DNA from 4 places in the Massilia violaceinigra genome. Region 2 is predicted to be linked to each of the others. Evidence: predicted binding sites of a transcription regulator. Region 2 holds the regulator's gene; each other region holds the start of a gene.
What was found. Region 2 encodes sigma-54, which starts transcription at its own class of promoters, with help from an activator protein. Its sites were predicted from a motif close to TGGCANGNAANCTGCTTT; they were not measured.

Region 1 (4,319 bases), 6.4 Mb from region 2:
ATGGTCGACCGCGTACGCGATGACGCCGTAGCGGCCCGCCTTGAGGCACACCTGACACAGGCCACCGTCCCGCTGCATCACTACCTTGCGAACTCGATCCCATGCTGCGCCGTAGCCGCGTTCTTGCCGGGATAGCTTGGACCAGGCCATGTAGCGCTACTTCTTCCCGTCAGGGCGCTGTTGAACGGCCCGGCGCTCGAACAGGGGCTCGCGCAGCCATGGGCGAACGATCCAGCAATACGCCAGCCCTGCGGGCCACCCAAGCGCCCATCCGAGCGTCGGATACATTGCGGCACCGATGTAGCTCAGCGCCACGAGGATGCCGGCGGTTACCAGCCGGACAAGCGCGCTGGTCATTGGTAAGCCTTACCGCCGGCGCTGTGCCGTGCCATGTATGCGGCGTGCGCCGCCTGCGTGCGGGCGCGCATCCAGGCATCGAAGCCATCGGGGCCCGGCTCCGTCATCTTCTCGATGCGGATATGCCCACGCTTCACATCGATAGCGATCTCGTCGCCAACCAGGTATGGGCCCCCTCGTTTGTCAGGGGCGTAACAGATTGCCTCGCCTGCGTCCTCGTCCGCAAAGATGCAGCCGACTAGCTGCTCGCCGTTCAGGTACACGTCGGCGGGCAGCATGGCGGCGTTGTAGTCCGGGTGCTGCGGGTCACCTGAGATTCTCATGGCTGGTCTTCCGTTTCGTCGTTGTGGGGGATGAGGCCCCAGCCCAGCTCTCGGCGAATGTCGTCGGGGCTTGGTGGTGGATCGTCGTGCTCGGCGTGCGTGCGCCGGTCCATGTAAGCGCGCACCTTGCGCTTGTCAGGCTTGGTGGTGTCGGTCATGGCGAGCCGTCCGGACAGGTCAGTTGAGCAGCGAGGGTTGAATCGCGGTCTCGAGCAAATGGCGCTCATCACGCAAACTTGGAAGTTCGCGCTTTCGGTCCAGCATCAGGTGCGAGCCGAACGACGCGCGCACTTCGGATGCCACCTCTTTGGCGATCAATGCCTGCATCTGCTGCCACAGGTTGCGCTCGCCGCGCGACAAAGCATCGCGCATGCGGTAGAACTCTTTCACCAAGGCGATCTTGAACTCGACCACCTTCTTACTGTTGCGCATCAGCGCGATCAGCAGCGTGGATTGAGATTCATTGAGCATTGCGATCTCGCGGCGCTGTATGCCTCCTTCCGTGTCAAAGGGTTGGATTTCAAATCCGACCCTGCCCAATTGTTCCAAATCGGACACGTGCTTTCGGGCCAGTTTGATTACTGTCGCGTGTGGCTGCCCGATGCCGCGCGCAAGAACGAGCGACGAGGCACGGAGTTCGCCATCGGTGCTCACAGCTACCAGCCCAGCAAGGTTCAGGGTGCTTTGCATACATTTCCTTCGTCAGTGGTCGTCGTTGAAATGGGTGCGCAGAAGCAGTGACGAGCTGCTCTTCGGGTTGCAACCCTATCTGCGCGTAGAACGAAAAATGCCTCGACCGGTTAGGGGCGAGGCGTAGAAAGTTGGTTGATATTGAAAAGCTGGCGCGCAATGCAAAAGCCCCTGCGTCATTGCTGAGGCAGGGGCTTTTGCGCTTCTTCCGAGTGCGCGGGAGGCTCCCACCAGGGAACCTTGCCGCGTCTAGTTAATCTATGAATCAGTTGAAGGTGCGATTGTAGACGATATTTGCATGAGGTCAACCGGAACGCGCAGACCAATGCAAAAAGCCCGCCACCTTTCGGTGCGGGCTTTATTTCCGGGCGCAAGAAGTCCGATGGCAGCTATTCTACTATGCCGGGCCGTAGTGTCAATGAATTGTGGAAATTTATTTGCAGAGATTCAAAAACGGCATCGGAGCGCATGCGTACATATTTTCTTGTACCTCAGTGCATTGCGGCAAGATCCGGCCAGCATTGTAAATTAACTCAGTGTTGTGCTTGGTTTTTGAAATAGCCATTCATATACAATATGTTTACAATAATACAAGGTAGTCGATAACCGGCTCCGCTTACCATGAAAGCACCTAATGCCCAAATTTTCTTCTAGACTAGCGTATTGCGTCCTGGCTGCCGCCGCCGCCATTGCAAGCAGCTCCGCCCATGCGCAATCGATCGACATGTCCGCCGGAATTTCCCAGTACCGGTATCAGCTGATCGATCTCGACTTGAACGACAACATTACTCCAAGTATTGTCTTTACCGAGTTCATGGATAGGAGCTTCAGTTTGCACACCCTCGAAAACGAGGTCATCGCCGCCGATTCCATCCACACCTTGGGCACAACCTCAATCAGCAGTCGTGGTGGCTTCGCAAGCACCCGGTCCGATGCAAGCAGTTGGCGTTCGCTGGCGCACGTTGATGGCGCCATGCTCTTGAACGGATCGATGTCCGCAAGTACGACCCATTCCAGTACATTCATTTTAAGTCCGAATACAGGAATCATGTTTTCCGCCGTCGCAGAGATTTCCGGAGAGGTCTCTCCTCTGGGTCCGGGCGACTCGGCGGTCATGAATGTCAGAATGCAAGGAGACATAAGCAGCAGGTACGGGTCGGACAACGCCGAAATGATGGATTTCACGGAGTCATACAGCAAATTCACCTCTGGCACGCAAACGTACAAGATGTCCGGCTATTTGCATTCCAACCAGCAAGAAGTCATGGGAAGCATACGCTTCAGCACCGACGCCGTGGCACGGGTAGTGTCGGCAGTGCCTGAGCCGGAAAGCTACGCCATGCTGTTGGCCGGCCTGGGCTTAGTGGGCTTCTGCACCCGTCGCAAGGGCGCCAGATAGCAAACCGGCACTGCGCTGGCACAGCCCCCCCGGAGGTTCTGTCGCTCAGCGAACGTCGGCGGCGCAATCATGTCGGCGATACATGCGATAACCGCCGGTCGCGGCGTGCCGATCGTGGTGCGCCAAATCAAATACCTCAACAACATCGTCGAGCAAGATCATCGCGCAGAATGGGCCGCCTCGCTACCCTAAAAGATCTGCTGCTGAAGCATCAACAGGCCACGCGGTCCTTGAGGATCTTGAACAAACTGTCGACTGCCTGATCGAACACCTTGGCAAAGTCTGCACGCCAGACGCCGCGTGTCTTGAGACCGTAATGGGTCATAACTGCCTCGCGCTCGATTACCTGCAGCTCCCAGACGGCCGTATGCACTTCGCGGACCAGGCGCTTGTTGACCTCGATCTCCATGTCCTCAAAGCTGTGAATGCGTGCATCCGGGGCGCCCAGGCATTGCCTTGGCGCGCCTTCGGCAATCGGCTCGCCTGTTCTGATCCAGTCGGCCCATCCATCAAGCATGCGCACCACGTTTTGGTAGTGCTCTTGCTCCACAGTGTTGCGCACCACTGGCGGCAGCGTGGCAACGCGTACAGGTTTGAGCGCTGGCGGCGAGCTGTCTTCGGTCACGTCGACGAAGACGATGTCCGGTACGGGCGCTGTCTTGACAGGCCAGCGCAGAGTGAGTATCGGGCGCTTGCTCATGGGCGCACCTCGGTCGCGCAGGCAGCCGCGGCTTCGGTTGCGATCCGCGCCAGCGCCGTGTCGTGGCAGGCCACCAGGATGGCGTGCCAGTCGCCGCGGCGAGCCCAGTAAGTCGCGCGGCACCAGGTCACTTCTTGCATATCGAACTCCTTCATTTTCAGTAACTCCATCAGGCGCTGCTCAATCTTTGCGGGAACCGGGCGGTCGTTTTTCGTCATGCTTTTCTCTTGGCCATAGTTGTCATTTAGAGGGGTTGGTTGGAACCCCTCCGCAGTTGATAGGTATGAGGGTTAGGTGTTCCTGGCCCCCCGAGCAAAATCAGCAAAAACTTGTATCGAAAGTGACGTATTCACGGATGGTCAGTTCCGCTACGGCTCGCCCAGGCCGCCCCCTCGCTCTTTCGATTGGCGCACTCTGGTGAATGCGCCTGCCGAACGAGCCAAGCATTCCAACTCTGTACCTCTGTTCGCTTCGGCCTGTGCTCTCAGGCCTCGGCAAGGCCCCCTCTGCGCCTTGTTCGTGCTGTGCCTTGGTGTTCGACGGTGCTGTCGGTCTTTTTGCGGTGTGAGCCGATTCAGGCCCTTGCACGTTTTTCTGGTGTCGTCCGCTCCACCTGGTCCGTGTTTCAAACGCGACCCTTTATCTGGTACTGCATTCGGCTTCGAACGAAATTCGCACGAAGTCGAATGCAGGCTGCTGCCCTACTTCGCGCGCAGCAGCCGCGCTTCCCGCATGACCTTCAGCTTGATGTCGGCGAAGACGCTCGCCTGCACCTGCAGCACCGTGCGTTTCCGGCTGAAGCTAAACGCCTGGCCTTCCAGCTCCAGTTCGATCTTCTCCATGGCGTAAT
Region 2 (4,319 bases):
GACGATCCTGACCGGTAACGTGGTCGTCACCAAGGGCACCCTGATCCTCAAGTCCGACCGCGCCACAATCAAGGAAACGCCGGAAGGCGATATGTTCGTGACCCTGACCGCCAACGGCGGCAAGGTCGCCACGTTCCGCCAGAAACGCGACGGTGGTCCCGACTTGTGGGTCGAAGGCCAGGCCCAGCGCATCGAATACGATGAACGCAACGACATGATGAAGCTCTTCTCGCACGCCAAGATCCGCCAGCTGGAAGGCCAGAAGCCAACCAACGAAATCGAGAGCGAATTCATTTCCTACGACAGCCGCAAGGAAGTTTTCCTGGCGCGCAATGACGCCAGCGGCACCAACAAGCCGGGCCAGGGCCAGGGCACGATGGTCATCGCACCGCGCAAGCCGCGCGCGGCACCGGCCACGCCGGCACCGGCGCCAGCGCCGGCCACCACGCCACCGGCGGGAACCCAATGATGGAACCGAAGAATTGCGGCAGCACGCTGATCGTGCGCGGGCTGCAGAAAAGCTATGGCAAGCGCCTGGTCGTGCGCGACGTGTCGCTGCAGGTCGACTGCGGCGAAGTGGTCGGCCTGCTCGGCCCCAACGGCGCTGGCAAGACCACCTCGTTCTACATGATCGTCGGCCTGGTGCCGTCGGATGCGGGTACGATCGATATCAGCGGGGTCGATATTTCGAGCCTGCCGATCCACCGCCGCGCCGCGCTCGGCCTGTCGTACCTGCCGCAGGAAGCGTCGGTGTTCCGCAAGCTGACGGTGGAAGAAAACATCCGCGCCGTGCTGGAACTGCAAAAGGTCGATGGCAAGTCGCTGACCAAGGCCCAGATCAACGAACGCCTGGACACGCTGCTGGCCGACCTGCAGATTGAAAAACTGCGCGAGAACCAGGCCATGTCGCTGTCGGGCGGCGAGCGGCGCCGGGTCGAGATCGCGCGCGCGCTGGCGACCAACCCGCGCTTCGTGCTGCTCGACGAACCGTTCGCCGGGGTCGATCCGATTGCCGTCATCGAGATCCAGCGCATCGTGCGCTTCCTCAAGCAGCGCGGCATCGGGGTTTTGATCACCGACCATAACGTGCGCGAAACGCTTGGTATTTGCGACCGCGCCTACATCATCAACCAGGGTGCGGTGCTCGCCTCCGGTCGACCCGACGACATCATCGCCGATGAATCCGTGCGCCGGGTCTACCTGGGCGAACACTTCCGGATGTAGGCATGAAACAGTCCCTTCAACTACGCACCTCCCAGCACCTCGCCCTCACGCCCCAGCTGCAGCAGTCGATCCGGCTGCTGCAGTTGTCGACCCTGGAACTGCATCAGGAACTGGAGCAGCTGTTAAGCGACAACCCGCTGCTCGAACGGCTCGACGACCCGCTCGATCATTCGGTGCGCCTGCTGGGCGATGGCGCCATCAGCAGCACCTCGACACCGACCGAAGCGGCGCCCGAGCCGGGAGCGCAGGATGCGCCGGCGCCGGCCGAAGGGGAAGGCTTCGAAGGCGGCGACGCGGACAGCCCGGCCAGTAGCAGCGACAACGATGGCGAATGGGGCGACCTCGGTCGCGCCAAGACATCCGACGACGAGGATTCGCGCCCGCAGCTCGAAGCCTCGGCCACCACCTTGCGCGAGCACCTGATGGAGCAGATGCGCGTGACCGTGCTGGAGGCGCGCGACCGCGCGCTGGTCGAACTGATCGTCGACGCCATCGACGACAACGGCTACCTGACCGAATCGCTGGAAGAAATCCAAGAGCGCATGCCGCCCGAGCTGGAGATCGAAATTGAAGAATTGCGCACCGCGCTGGCGCTGCTGCAAAGTTTCGATCCGATTGGCGTGGGCGCGCGCAATGCGTCCGAATGCCTGGCGCTGCAGATCCGGCGTATGCCGGGCGTGGCGCTGGTGACGCGCCGCATGGCGCTGACGATTGTCGAAAACCACCTGACCTGGTTCGCGCAGCGTGAATTCAACAAGCTGAAAAAGGCGCTCGACTGCGACGATGAAGACTTGCGCGAGGCGCAGACCGTGATCCGCCAGTGCAATCCGCACCCGGGCGCGGAGTTCGCGTCGGACGTGTCGGACTACGTGGTGCCGGACGTGATCGTGCGCAAGGCGAAAAACGGCTGGTCGGTGATGCTCAATAACGATGTCATGCCGCGCCTGCGCGTGAACAGCATGTACGCCGCGCTGCTCAAGCAGGGCAAGGGCGAAGGGCAGATGGGCGCGCAGCTGCAGGAAGCGAAGTGGCTGATCAAGAACATGCGCCAGCGCTTCGATACCATCTTGCGGGTGGCCGAAGCCATCGTCGAACGCCAGCGCAATTTCTTCTCGCACGGCGCGGTGGCGATGCGCCCGCTGGTGCTGCGTGAAATCGCCGACACGCTCGGCCTGCACGAGAGTACGATTTCGCGCGTGACCACGCAAAAGTACATGATGACGCCGCACGGCATGTTCGAGCTCAAATATTTTTTCGGCAGCCACGTGGCTACCGAAGCGGGCGGCGAAGCGTCATCGACGGCGATCCGCGCGCTGATCGTGCAGCTGACCAGCGCCGAAGATCCCAAGAGTCCTCTGTCGGACAGCAAGATCGCCGACATGCTGGGCGAGCAGGGCATGGTGATCGCGCGCCGCACGGTCGCCAAGTACCGCGAAGCGCTCAAGATTCCGCCGGTCGCCCTGCGCAAGTGTCTCTAGCCTGCCCGGAACTGCGCGGCGCCTAGAAAAATTCCGGGTGCTCGCGCAGCAGCACCTGCTCGTACTGGTTCACCGCCTTGAACTGTTCCAGCCCCGGCGCCATGCGCCGGCCAGCGTCCCAGCTGCGCCAGGCGCGCGCCATGTCGTAGCTCAGGAACAGCGCATCACCCATATCCTTGTAGGCCCCGGCCAGCGCCGGATTGGCGCGCAACACGCTGGCGTACAGCGGTAGCGCGGCGCGTACGTCGCCCAGCTTGGCGCGCCAATTTGCTTCAAACAGCGCCAGCATGTGCTGCTTGTGTGTGGTGAGCTTGCGCAGTTCCTGCAGCTTGGCGAGCGCCGCCTCCATCTCCGCCTTCCCCTTGGGCCGTATCGCCGCCGCGAACGCGCGCACTTGCGGATCGGCGTTGAGCAGCACCTTCTGCTCCGAGGTCGGCATTTTCATCTGTTCGCCGCTGACAAACGCCAATTCGGACATGCCGAGCATGGCGTCGAAGGCACGCTTGTCGGCGAACGCTTGCGCGATCTCGGTCTCGAAGGCTTGCCTGGCTGCCGCCGTCGGCGGCGCCGCATTCGCCTGCGCCTTGTCGAGCAGCTGATCGAGTTCGTCAGCCGCTGCCGCGCGCGGCTTGTACGGCTTGAGGTCGTAGCTGGCGGGGGCGCTTTGCCTGAGCGCGCTGACCGTGTAAGTGCGCGTCTGGCTGTGGCCGACCTGCTTGTGGTGCATCACGAAGCCGGCCGGCACGCGCTTTTCGCTGGCCAGGCGCGCCAGCACCAGCGGATGGCCGCCGAAACGGTAGCGCATCATGCGCTCGAACTTGGCCGCGTCGCCGGCGCCGATGCTGGTGCCGCCGGCCGGAATGCGCGCCAGCGGATTGCCGTCGACCGCCAGCACGGTGGCGCCGGCCTCGGTCGATTCGGACAGCTTGCGCGCCGCTGACGCGACCGACAGCTCATGTTCGTCGAAGACCGGGTCGAACGCCGGCACGTCGACCTTGGCTACGCTCAGCGCCCGGTTCAGCACCGACCGGTTCTTCAGTTCCTGGACGCGAAAGCCGGCTTCGTCGAACAGCGAGTAGTCGACATAGCGCCGATTGGCAAGGTCGATCTGGTAGCGGCGCCGGGTCGCCAGGTCGTAGATCGTCGATTCGCTCGCGCTGCTCACCGACAGATAGTGTTCGCCCAGGACCACCTTGTACTGCTTGATCTCGTCCGGCGGCGGGTTGTGGCCGTGCGACGCCACCGCGTATTTGGTGGCCACGCTCAGGTCGAAAGTGAGTGAGGCAAAGGCCGGCGCGGCGTTGCACAGGGCGCCGGCCAGGGCCAGGCGCAGCAGGGAGGAAAAGGCGGATCGCTTGAACATATCGGCATTCGGGAAAGGGGCGGGGAAGCGATTGTAGGTGAAGACCGTTGTCTTATATATATTAGTCTACGCACCTGCTACTTTCCGATCCTGCCGGTATTACGAGAATATACCGCAGAGAATATACCGGCTATTTCCCCTTGATTCCTGGCGTCTTTGTGCTTACCTTGTGCTATGCCAAATAACTGATACACTTGGTTTACACGAGAGAAAGTTGCTCGGGTACAAAAATGAAGGAGTTGAATACCATTAAA
Region 3 (4,319 bases), 470 kb from region 2:
CTTTTACCAGACCATGCTCGGCTTCGAGGACCAGGCCGAGCTGCGCCACAATACGCGGGTCGATGCGCCCGCCTACCTGATGTGGCTCAGCGTCGAGCACATGGCGCAGCAGATCGCGCTCCTGGGCGGCAGCGGCAGCAATCCGGGCACCGAACGCTCGCTGTATCCGTATTTTTTCTCGCCGCGCGAGGAAGAGGGCATCGCCAACCGCCTGATCAAGATCGGCTAGGCGGCGGCTTGGGACTTGGCGCGGCCGGCTGGGCATCGTAGCGCCCCGGCGCGATGATGCCGTCCGGATCGAGCCGGGTCTTGAGCGAATGGATGAGGGCCCAGTAGTGCGGGTCGCGCCGCACGATGGCGGCCATCATGTCGGCGCGCGCCCGGTACACTTCCAGCCCCATCGCGTGGATCTTGTCGAGCATGCGGTCGGCGCAGAAGTGGGCGCGCTTGACCCCTTCCAGGTTGCTGCGGTCGAACAGCAGGTTGATCACCGCCACCAGCGAGGTCGGGGTTTCGATATTGATGGTGATGTACAGGGTGTCGTGATAATGGCGCGCCGCCGTCTTTTTCATTTCATCGATGAACTTGGCCACGAAGGCCCCGTCCAGCGGCAGCGCCGGATTAATGAACAGCAAACCGCAGTTCGACTGGTCGAGCTGGGCCGCGTTCAGGTCGGTGCGCCCGAATTTCCACAGTAAATTATCGATCGCCGCGTCGGTCGGCACCCCCAGCGCCAGCGTGTGCAGGGGGCGGATGGCCGCGATCGCGGCGGCATTCGCGCGCGCCACCGGAATGAAGCGCAGCTTGTGCGCCACCGCATAGGCGGTGTCGAGCAGCTGGTGGGTGATCGGGCGCACCCGCGCCAGGCCCTTCATGCGTTTGCGGATCTCGGCCAGGTTGGCCTTGACCTGGGCGCGGGTCCCCGTGATGGCCCCCAGGCTGGCCCATTCGCCCGGGGCGATCAAGTCCATCACGCTTTCCGCTTCGCCAAAGGCGCGCTCGGGCGTGTACGCGCATTCCTCTTCGAGATAGCGGGTCACCCCGTACGCCAGGGTGGCGTGGGTGCGCGCGCGGTTGGCGATGTGGGTGACCGATTCGATCAAGCCTTCGCGCTTGCAATTGGCCAGTTCGTCGATAAAGGCCGGCAAATCCTCTTCGCGCCGCAGCGACAGCGACAGCGCCACCTGCCTGGGACGCTTGGGCACGAGGCGAAAGCAGGCGCTGACGACGATGCCGAAATTACTCTGGAAGAAAAGCCCGTCGAGTATCGGCCCCAGCCCGTAAGGATTGCTGGTGCCCAGCGGCGAGCGCTTCAGGCGCCGGAACCCGGTGCGCAGCAGCTTGCCGTTGCCGCATACCACGGCCAGTCCGAACAGGTCTTCCTTGCGCGGCCCGAAATAGCCGACCCCGCGGTCGAGCGCATTGCCGATGATGCTGGTGGCGCGCGCCGAACCGGTGACGTTGAAGGTCAGGTTCGGATGGTGTTCTTCGAGGAAGTCGTACAGCGCGCCCTGCGTGACGCCCGGACCGATCACGGCCACCGGCAGCACCCGGCCGTTGCGCTTGTCGACCGTCATCCGGATCGAGTTGAGCGCGCCGAGGTCGACCAGCAGGCTGCCGGCCATGGTCGGCGACTTGCCGCCGTAACCGAAATTGAGGCCCGTCGAGAACGGATACAGGGGCGTGCCGTTCTCGCGCGCCGCCCGCACCAGCTTGATCACGTCGCGCACGCAGGCCGGGCGCACCTGGCCGCGCACATCGGTCGCGCGGCCGGTGATGTTATTGCTCGGGTGGTCGCTCTGGGTGTAGGCCATGGTTCTATTATCGCTTAAAAGCGAGCGCGCAAAGGCAAACGACCCGGGCGCTCGAGGCGCCCGGGTCGTTCATCGACACACTGCGCGCACCGGCCTGGCCAGCCCGGCGCGCGCATCGGTCTTACTTGGCAGCCTTGCGGCGCGAAGCGGCGCCCAGGGCCAGCAGGCCCAGGCCGATCAGGACCATGCTGCCTGGTTCAGGCACGGCACGCACTTCCGAAGCGATCGAGTTCGATGCCTGGTTGATGGTCAGCTTGTAGGTACGGCCGCCGGTCAGGGTCACCAGATTCGACAGGATCGTGCCCGAGCTTTCCTTGATCGAGTTTTGCGAAATGTCGCTCGAGGTCACGCCGTCGTTGATCTCGGCCGGGCTCCAATTCATGATCGTGGTCGATACATTGCCGATCACTTCCTGCAGCGACAGCGTCCAGCTGATCGTGCCCAGCGAGGAACCGCTCACGCCATTGATCGCATTGACGAACGCGGCCAGATAGGCGTTGTAGCCGAGCGCGAATTTCGCTTGCAGTGTATTGCCGGCCGTGAAGGTGGTCACCGCGGTCGCCGAGTTGGCGATGGTCGCGTTCGCGCTGCCGGCGTTACCTGGCGACATCACGGACGAATCGGCACGGGTCAGGCCGTTGGCGCCCGTCACGCCCAGCGCGGTGCCGGCGATGTACATGTCACCCATGGCGTAGTTGCCGTTCGGTGCAGGAATGTGGGCCGTGAAGTTGTTTTCCATGCCGCCCGGGTAGTTACCTGCTGGCATAGCAGCGCAGGAAGGACCCGCGCAACGGTTCTTGACGTCGACCGTGCCACCGATGGTGGTGCTGAAAATGTTGCCCAAGCCGGCGCCGGTACCTTGCGCATTGTTGAAGTTCGAGTTTGCGGTGCCGGTGCGGTTTTCGTTCTGGATCACGATGCCGTTGGTCACTGGCGCGTTGTTCGCGTTCAGGATGATCAGGCCGGTGATGGCCAAGTCGGCCATACCCATGGTCGCTGCCGATGCTGGGGCGGCGACGAACGCTGCGGAGACGGCGGCTGCAGCGAGGTATTTTGTCAGTTTCATATGTGGTTCTCCCGGATTATGTTTGTTGATCCTACGTGCCTCTATGTAAGCAGGACTCGTGCCAGAAGTAAACGTTTGTTTTAAATCAAAGAGTTAGCTAGTAATTTATGGGTAAAGCATGAGGGGGTGTAAGGAAAACCGACATGTCGCGTTCGCATTAATCTTTACTAGGAGAAATAAAAGCTTTGTGAAACAGATGTCTTGTTAATAATATCGGCGGCATGCGCAGCCAGTTTCCGCGGATATACAGCAAAAAGCGCGCGCCGGCGCTCCAGCGGTCGGCGCAGCTGGGGTGGTTCGGCAGCAGGGCGCGCAGGAACAGGCTGTCCATCAGGGCCAGCAGCGGCGCGCCCGGTCCCGCCGGCCGCGCGGCGGCCAGGGCCGATGCCGGGACCGGCGTGTGCAGCATGCGCGCGCAGTAGCGCAGGGCATAGAACAGCGGGCGGCCCAGTTCCAGTTCGGCGGCGCGCGCCGGCAGCGCTTCCCAGAAGCCGGGCGTGGCGCCCAGGCTGGTCAGCAGGCGGTGCAGGTCGAGCAGGTCGCGCAGGCCGTGGTCGAATTCGCCGTCGTAGAACAGGTGCACGGCGCTGTGCAGCACCATGTCGGCCGGGGCCAGTACATGCACGTGCGCCTGGCCGGGGGCGGCTTTTCCTTGCGGCGCCAGGGCCACGGCGGCGGCGCGCAGCCTGGCCGGGTCGGGCCGCAGGCGCGCCGTTTCCGGCAGGATCGCGTGGTGCACATCGATTACGCTGGCGCGCCGCGCATGCTTCATCGGCGGCAATTCGTGCATCCAGGTGCGGTAATAGCGCTGGTCGTAGGCGTCCTGCGCCACCGTGGTCCAGCCGTGCAGCATCAGCGCCGCTTCCACCTGGGCCAGCTGGTCCTTCGGCACCAGGATGTCGATGTCGGAAAACAGTCGTCCGCGCGCCGCCGGCAGGCGCGCCATGGCGTAGGCGCCACCCTTGAGCAGGATCAGCGGCACGCCGGTGGCGGCCAGCGCCGCGCCGATCTGCGCCACTTCGAAGCGCACCGCGTTCGCGTGGCGTTCGGCATGCACCCCGGCCCAGTCGAGGTGGCGCCTGGCCTGGGCGGGAATCGCGCCGGCCACGCCGTGCTCGTCCAGCAAGCCGTGCAGGCTCGCTTCCAGGCGCGCGCTGGCGGCCTGGCGCAGCAGCAAATCCCATTCGGCCAGCGTCAGGGCGGCGCCGCGCGCGGGCTGGCGCAGCAGTTGCAGCAGCAGCGGGACGGCGCTCCGGGGAACTTCGCTGGGTGGCCGTTCGGATGGCATCACGGCGTGCCCGCGAGCTGCTCGAACACGGCCACCGCCTCGTCCAGCGCACTGTAGGTGAAATCGATGCAGCGCGACTGCTCCACCAGGGCGCCCAGGGTGGCGAAGCCGCGCGCACCCAGCACGCTGTAGTTAAAGCCGTTTTCGGCCA
Region 4 (4,319 bases), 220 kb from region 2:
CGGCGCGCGGCCAGCACCTCGAACGGACCCGGCCCCACTTCGGGCACGTCGGCCTGCGCGGTGGCCTGCTCGCTCACGTACACGCCGGAGCCGCCGCGCACTTCCACGATGCCGCTCAGTTCGAGCACGATCAGCGCTTCGCGCAGCGACGCCCGGCTCACGCTCAGCTTGGCGGCCAGGTCGCGCTCGGCCGGCAGGCGCTCGCCGGCCTTGATACTCTCGTCGCGAATGAGTTCTTGAATCCGGGTGGCCACCACACGGTACAGGCGCGGCTCAGCCGAGTTCGATTCTTGCGGCGCAGAGGGTTTCTTCATTGATTGCTGGGTCCGGGGTAAGGCGTGAGGGAGGGTGTTCGCATGCTCGCCTGATTTTAGTTTGCTATGGCTAATGTTGCAAGGCTCTCCCCCACGTGCGCGCTACCAGCTCGATTCGCGCTCCGGGGTCGATGAGATGTGGTGGATCGACAAATCGGCGCCCTGGAATTCCTGCTCGGGGTCGAGGCGCAAGCCCATGGCTTTTTTCAGCACGCCATACACCAGGTAGCCGCCGGCCAGCGCGATGGCCACGCCCAGCACGGTGCCCACCAGTTGCGACGCGAATGACACGCCGCCGATGCCGCCCAGGCTCGTGAGCCCGAAGATGCCGGCGGCGATGCCGCCCCAGGTGCCGCACAGGCCGTGCAGCGGCCACACGCCGAGCACGTCGTCGATCTTCCAGCGGTTCTGGGTGAGGGTGAACATGGCCACGAAAATCGCCCCGGCGATGGCGCCGGTGGCCAGCGCGCCGAGCGGATGCATCAGGTCCGAGCCGGCGCAGACAGCCACCAGTCCGGCCAGCGGGCCGTTGTAGGTGAAGCCGGGATCGTTTTTGCCGAGCACCAGCGCGGCCAGGGTGCCGCCGACCATGGCCATGAGCGAGTTGACGGCGACCAGACCGTTCATCTTGTCGAGCGTTTGCGCGCTCATGACGTTAAAGCCGAACCAGCCCACCGCCAGAATCCAGGCGCCGAGCGCCAGGAAGGGAATCGAGGAAGGCGGGTGGGCGGAAATGGCGCCGTTGCGTCCGTAACGTCCGCGCCGGGCACCGAGCAGCAGCACGGCGGGCAGGGCGATCCAGCCGCCCACGGCGTGCACCACGACCGAACCGGCGAAGTCGTGGAACTCGGCGCCGAAGGCCATCTTGAGCCAGGCCTGGATGCCGAAGCGCTGGTTCCAGGCTATGCCTTCGAACAGGGGGTAGATGAAGCCGACCAGCAAGGCGGTGGCGATCAGCTGGGGATAAAACTTGGCGCGTTCGGCGATGCCGCCCGAAATGATGGCGGGAATGGCGGCGGCGAAGGTCAGCAGAAAGAAGAATTTGACCAGCTCGTAGCCGTTGCGCGCTGCGAGCACGTCGGCGCTGGCGAAGAAGTCGACGCCGTAGGAAATGCCGTAGCCGATGAAGAAATAGGCAATCGTGGAGACGGCGAAGTCGGCCAGGATCTTGACCAGGGCGTTGACCTGGTTCTTTTTCCTGACCGTCCCCAGTTCCAGGAAGGCAAAGCCGGCGTGCATCGCCAGGATCATGATGGCGCCGAGCAAGATGAAAAGTGCGTCGGCGGCGTGGTTGGTTCCGTTCATTGGACGATTCCCGATAAAGGTGCATGAAAGTGCTGCTGCCCTTAAAGAAAGCAATAATCGTTCCATTTTGGTGCGGTAACGCAAGCGCTTGATTTGATGGGGAAATGCGCGCTTCCGGCGACTGGCGCCGGTGCGCGCGCACCACGGCGGCGCATCCGTTTTGGTGCAACGTTCAGGCGCAGTAATTGTGGCCGCGCAGCAAAAGATCGAACTGGGGCGCGGTCAGCGGCCGCGAAAACAGATAGCCCTGGCCGAAATCGCAGCCGGCGGCGGTCAGCAGGTCGCGTTGTTCCTGCGTTTCGACGCCTTCGGCAATGACCTTGATGCCGAGCTTGTGGCCCATGACGACGATGGCTTCGCACAAGGCCAGGTCGTCCGAGCCGGCCACCATCTTGAGGACGAAGGACTGGTCGATCTTGAGGTAATCGATGTGGAATTTCTTCAGGTAGGACAGCGAGGAATAGCCGGTGCCGAAGTCGTCGATCGACATCTGGATGCCGCTTTCGCGAAACGAGAGCAGCTGTTCGCGAATGTTGTGGGTCGATTCCATGAGCATGCCTTCGGTGATTTCGACCACGATTTCGGTGCCGACGTAGCGCCCCAGCACCGGATGGGCGCGCACGTGCGGCGGATGGCAGGCGTGGCCGGCACCGGGCGAGTGGCGCCGGAACTGGGCCGGCGACATGTTCACGCTGATCTGGAAGTCGGGGTCGATGCTGCCGCGCCAGCGCATGGCCTGGTGGAACGCTTGCTGGAACACCCAGTCGCCGATGCTGATGATCAAGCCCGATTCCTCGGCCAGCGGGATGAATTCGGCCGGGCTGACCGGGCCGCGCTGCGGATGCTCCCAGCGCAGCAGGGCTTCGGCCTTGCGGATGCGCCCGCTGGCCAGCTCGACGATGGGCTGGTACAGCACGCGCAGCTGGTCGAGCGCGAGCGCGACGCGCAGGTCGTTGAGGGTGCGCATCTTTTTCTGCGCGGCGCGCTGCATCGATTGCATGAAATAGCCGAACTGGTTGCGTCCGCGGTTCTTGGCGGCATACATGGCCTGGTCGGCGTTCTTGAGCAGGGTGTCGACGTCGGTGGCGTCGTGCGGGAACAGGGTGATGCCGATGCTGCCGGACAGGTACAGCGTTTCGGCCTTGATGGCGAACGGTTCGGCCAGCGCGGCCAGCATCGCGTGGGCGATCCGCTCGACGCTGTCGAGATCGTCGAGCTCGCCGAGGATGACGGTGAATTCGTCGCCACCCAGGCGCGCCACGGTGTCGGCCTGGCGGATGCAGGCCGACAGGCGCGCGGCCACTTCGCGCAGCAGCTTGTCGCCGGTATCGTGGCCGAGGGTATCGTTGACTTCCTTGAAGTGGTCGATATCGATGAACATCAGCGCCAGCGGCAGGCCGGAGCGGCGCGATTTGCGCAGCTCGTGTTCGAGTCGGTCATGGAACATGCTGCGGTTGGGCAAGCCGGTGAGGAAGTCGAAATTGGCTTGGCGCCAGATGGTGTCTTCCGCCAGTTTCTGGTCGGTGATGCCGGAAAACATATTCACGCGGAACTTGACCTGGCCGCGCTCGTCGTAAATGGTATCGACGCGCAGCCATTCGGCGCACTCGTCGCCGTTCTTGTGGCGCGCCCACACCTTGCCCTGCGCATGGCCCGCCTTTTCCAGGCGCCGCAGCAGTTCGCAATTGTGGGCCTGGCCCAGCACGCCGGCCAGCAGCATGGCGGCCGGCTGGCCGATCAATTCCTGTTCGGTGTAGCCGCTCAGGCGGATAAAAGCGGGATTGACGGCGACGATGCGGCCGTTGGGCTCGGTGATCATGATCGCTTCGCCGATCGCCTCGTACACCATGGCCGACAGGTTCAGGGCGCGCTCGGTCTTTTTCCATTCGCTGATGTCGGTGGAAATGCCGATCACGCCGATCAGGCGGCCCTGCTCGTCGCGGATCGGCGAATCGGTTACGTGCATGGGGAAGGTCCTGCCGTTGCGGTGGCGTACCAGGAATTCGCCCGACCAGCTGCAGCCGGCCTGCAGCCGCGCCATGATCTGGGCGGCCCGTTCGGTAGAGTTGTTGGCCGGGACCAGCTCGATGATGTTGCGTCCCAGCGCTTCGGCGGCCGACCAGCCGTAGAGTTTTTCGGCAAAGGGGTTCCAGTACAGGATGGTGCCGCCCACATCGGTGGCGATGACGGCTTGCTCGACCGAGGCCAGCAGGCTGGCCTGGAACTGGATCTGGCGCTCGCAGTTTTTGAGCTCGGTGATGTTGCCATGCACCAGCACCACGGCCGGCGTGCCGGCATGGTCGAGCGCGGTAATCTTGAGCGAGAACCAGCGCTGCTGGTCGGGCGCGTCGCAGGGATAGTCGAAGGTGGCGCTGCGGCGCCGCCCGGACAGGACGTCGCGTACCAGGATGCCGACCTGGGTGCCGTCGCTGCAGCCGGACGAGGCCGCTCGGTCGCACACGTCGAGGTAGTTAATGCCCTCGCACACCCGGGACGGGTCGCCGCCGTTGGCGGCGGCAAATTCGCGCCACGCCTTGTTGGTCGACAGAATCGTGCCGCGCTGGTCGATCAGGACGATATGCTCAAGCAAAGCATCGATCGTGACCTCGGGGATGGAGTCGGGTAAGGCGGCTAGCATTGTCACACGGGCTCCTTGCAGCAGAGGAGGCGGAGTTCGTCCCGCGTCCGCCAGTCGTGTAA

Region 1: a site for sigma-54 is predicted at 1,754-1,771, ahead of CR152_RS34590 (PEP-CTERM sorting domain-containing protein). Genes of this name have one in related genera too.
Region 3: a site for sigma-54 is predicted at 2,927-2,944, ahead of CR152_RS02755 (EDSAP-1 family PEP-CTERM protein). Genes of this name have one in related genera too.
Region 4: a site for sigma-54 is predicted at 1,667-1,684, ahead of CR152_RS05795 (ammonium transporter). Genes of this name have one in related genera too.

What each region holds. Positions count from the first base shown of each region.
Region 1 is NZ_CP024608.1:7,434,402-7,438,720, forward strand. It holds gene CR152_RS32150 (HNH endonuclease) at 1-150, opposite strand, end outside; gene CR152_RS33945 (hypothetical protein) at 157-357, opposite strand; gene CR152_RS32160 (hypothetical protein) at 354-680, opposite strand; gene CR152_RS33725 (hypothetical protein) at 677-838, opposite strand; gene CR152_RS32165 (Rha family transcriptional regulator) at 858-1,370, opposite strand; gene CR152_RS34590 (PEP-CTERM sorting domain-containing protein) at 2,005-2,769, shown strand; partial or broken gene CR152_RS34595 (IS6 family transposase) at 2,830-2,937, shown strand; gene CR152_RS32180 (hypothetical protein) at 2,981-3,469, opposite strand; gene CR152_RS32185 (hypothetical protein) at 3,466-3,687, opposite strand; gene CR152_RS32190 (toprim domain-containing protein) at 4,171-4,319, opposite strand, start outside.
Region 2 is NZ_CP024608.1:1,052,253-1,056,571, forward strand. It holds gene lptA (lipopolysaccharide transport periplasmic protein LptA) at 1-469, shown strand, start outside; gene lptB (LPS export ABC transporter ATP-binding protein) at 469-1,224, shown strand; gene CR152_RS04855 (RNA polymerase factor sigma-54) at 1,227-2,702, shown strand; gene CR152_RS04860 (hypothetical protein) at 2,725-4,065, opposite strand.
Region 3 is NZ_CP024608.1:577,286-581,604, forward strand. It holds gene CR152_RS02745 (N-acyl amino acid synthase FeeM domain-containing protein) at 1-229, shown strand, start outside; gene CR152_RS02750 (FAD-binding oxidoreductase) at 216-1,814, opposite strand; gene CR152_RS02755 (EDSAP-1 family PEP-CTERM protein) at 1,936-2,880, opposite strand; gene CR152_RS02760 (nucleotidyltransferase domain-containing protein) at 3,038-4,168, opposite strand; gene CR152_RS02765 (HprK-related kinase A) at 4,168-4,319, opposite strand, start outside.
Region 4 is NZ_CP024608.1:1,275,368-1,279,686, forward strand. It holds gene CR152_RS05790 (FadR/GntR family transcriptional regulator) at 1-314, opposite strand, end outside; gene CR152_RS05795 (ammonium transporter) at 417-1,619, opposite strand; gene CR152_RS05800 (EAL domain-containing protein) at 1,792-4,257, opposite strand.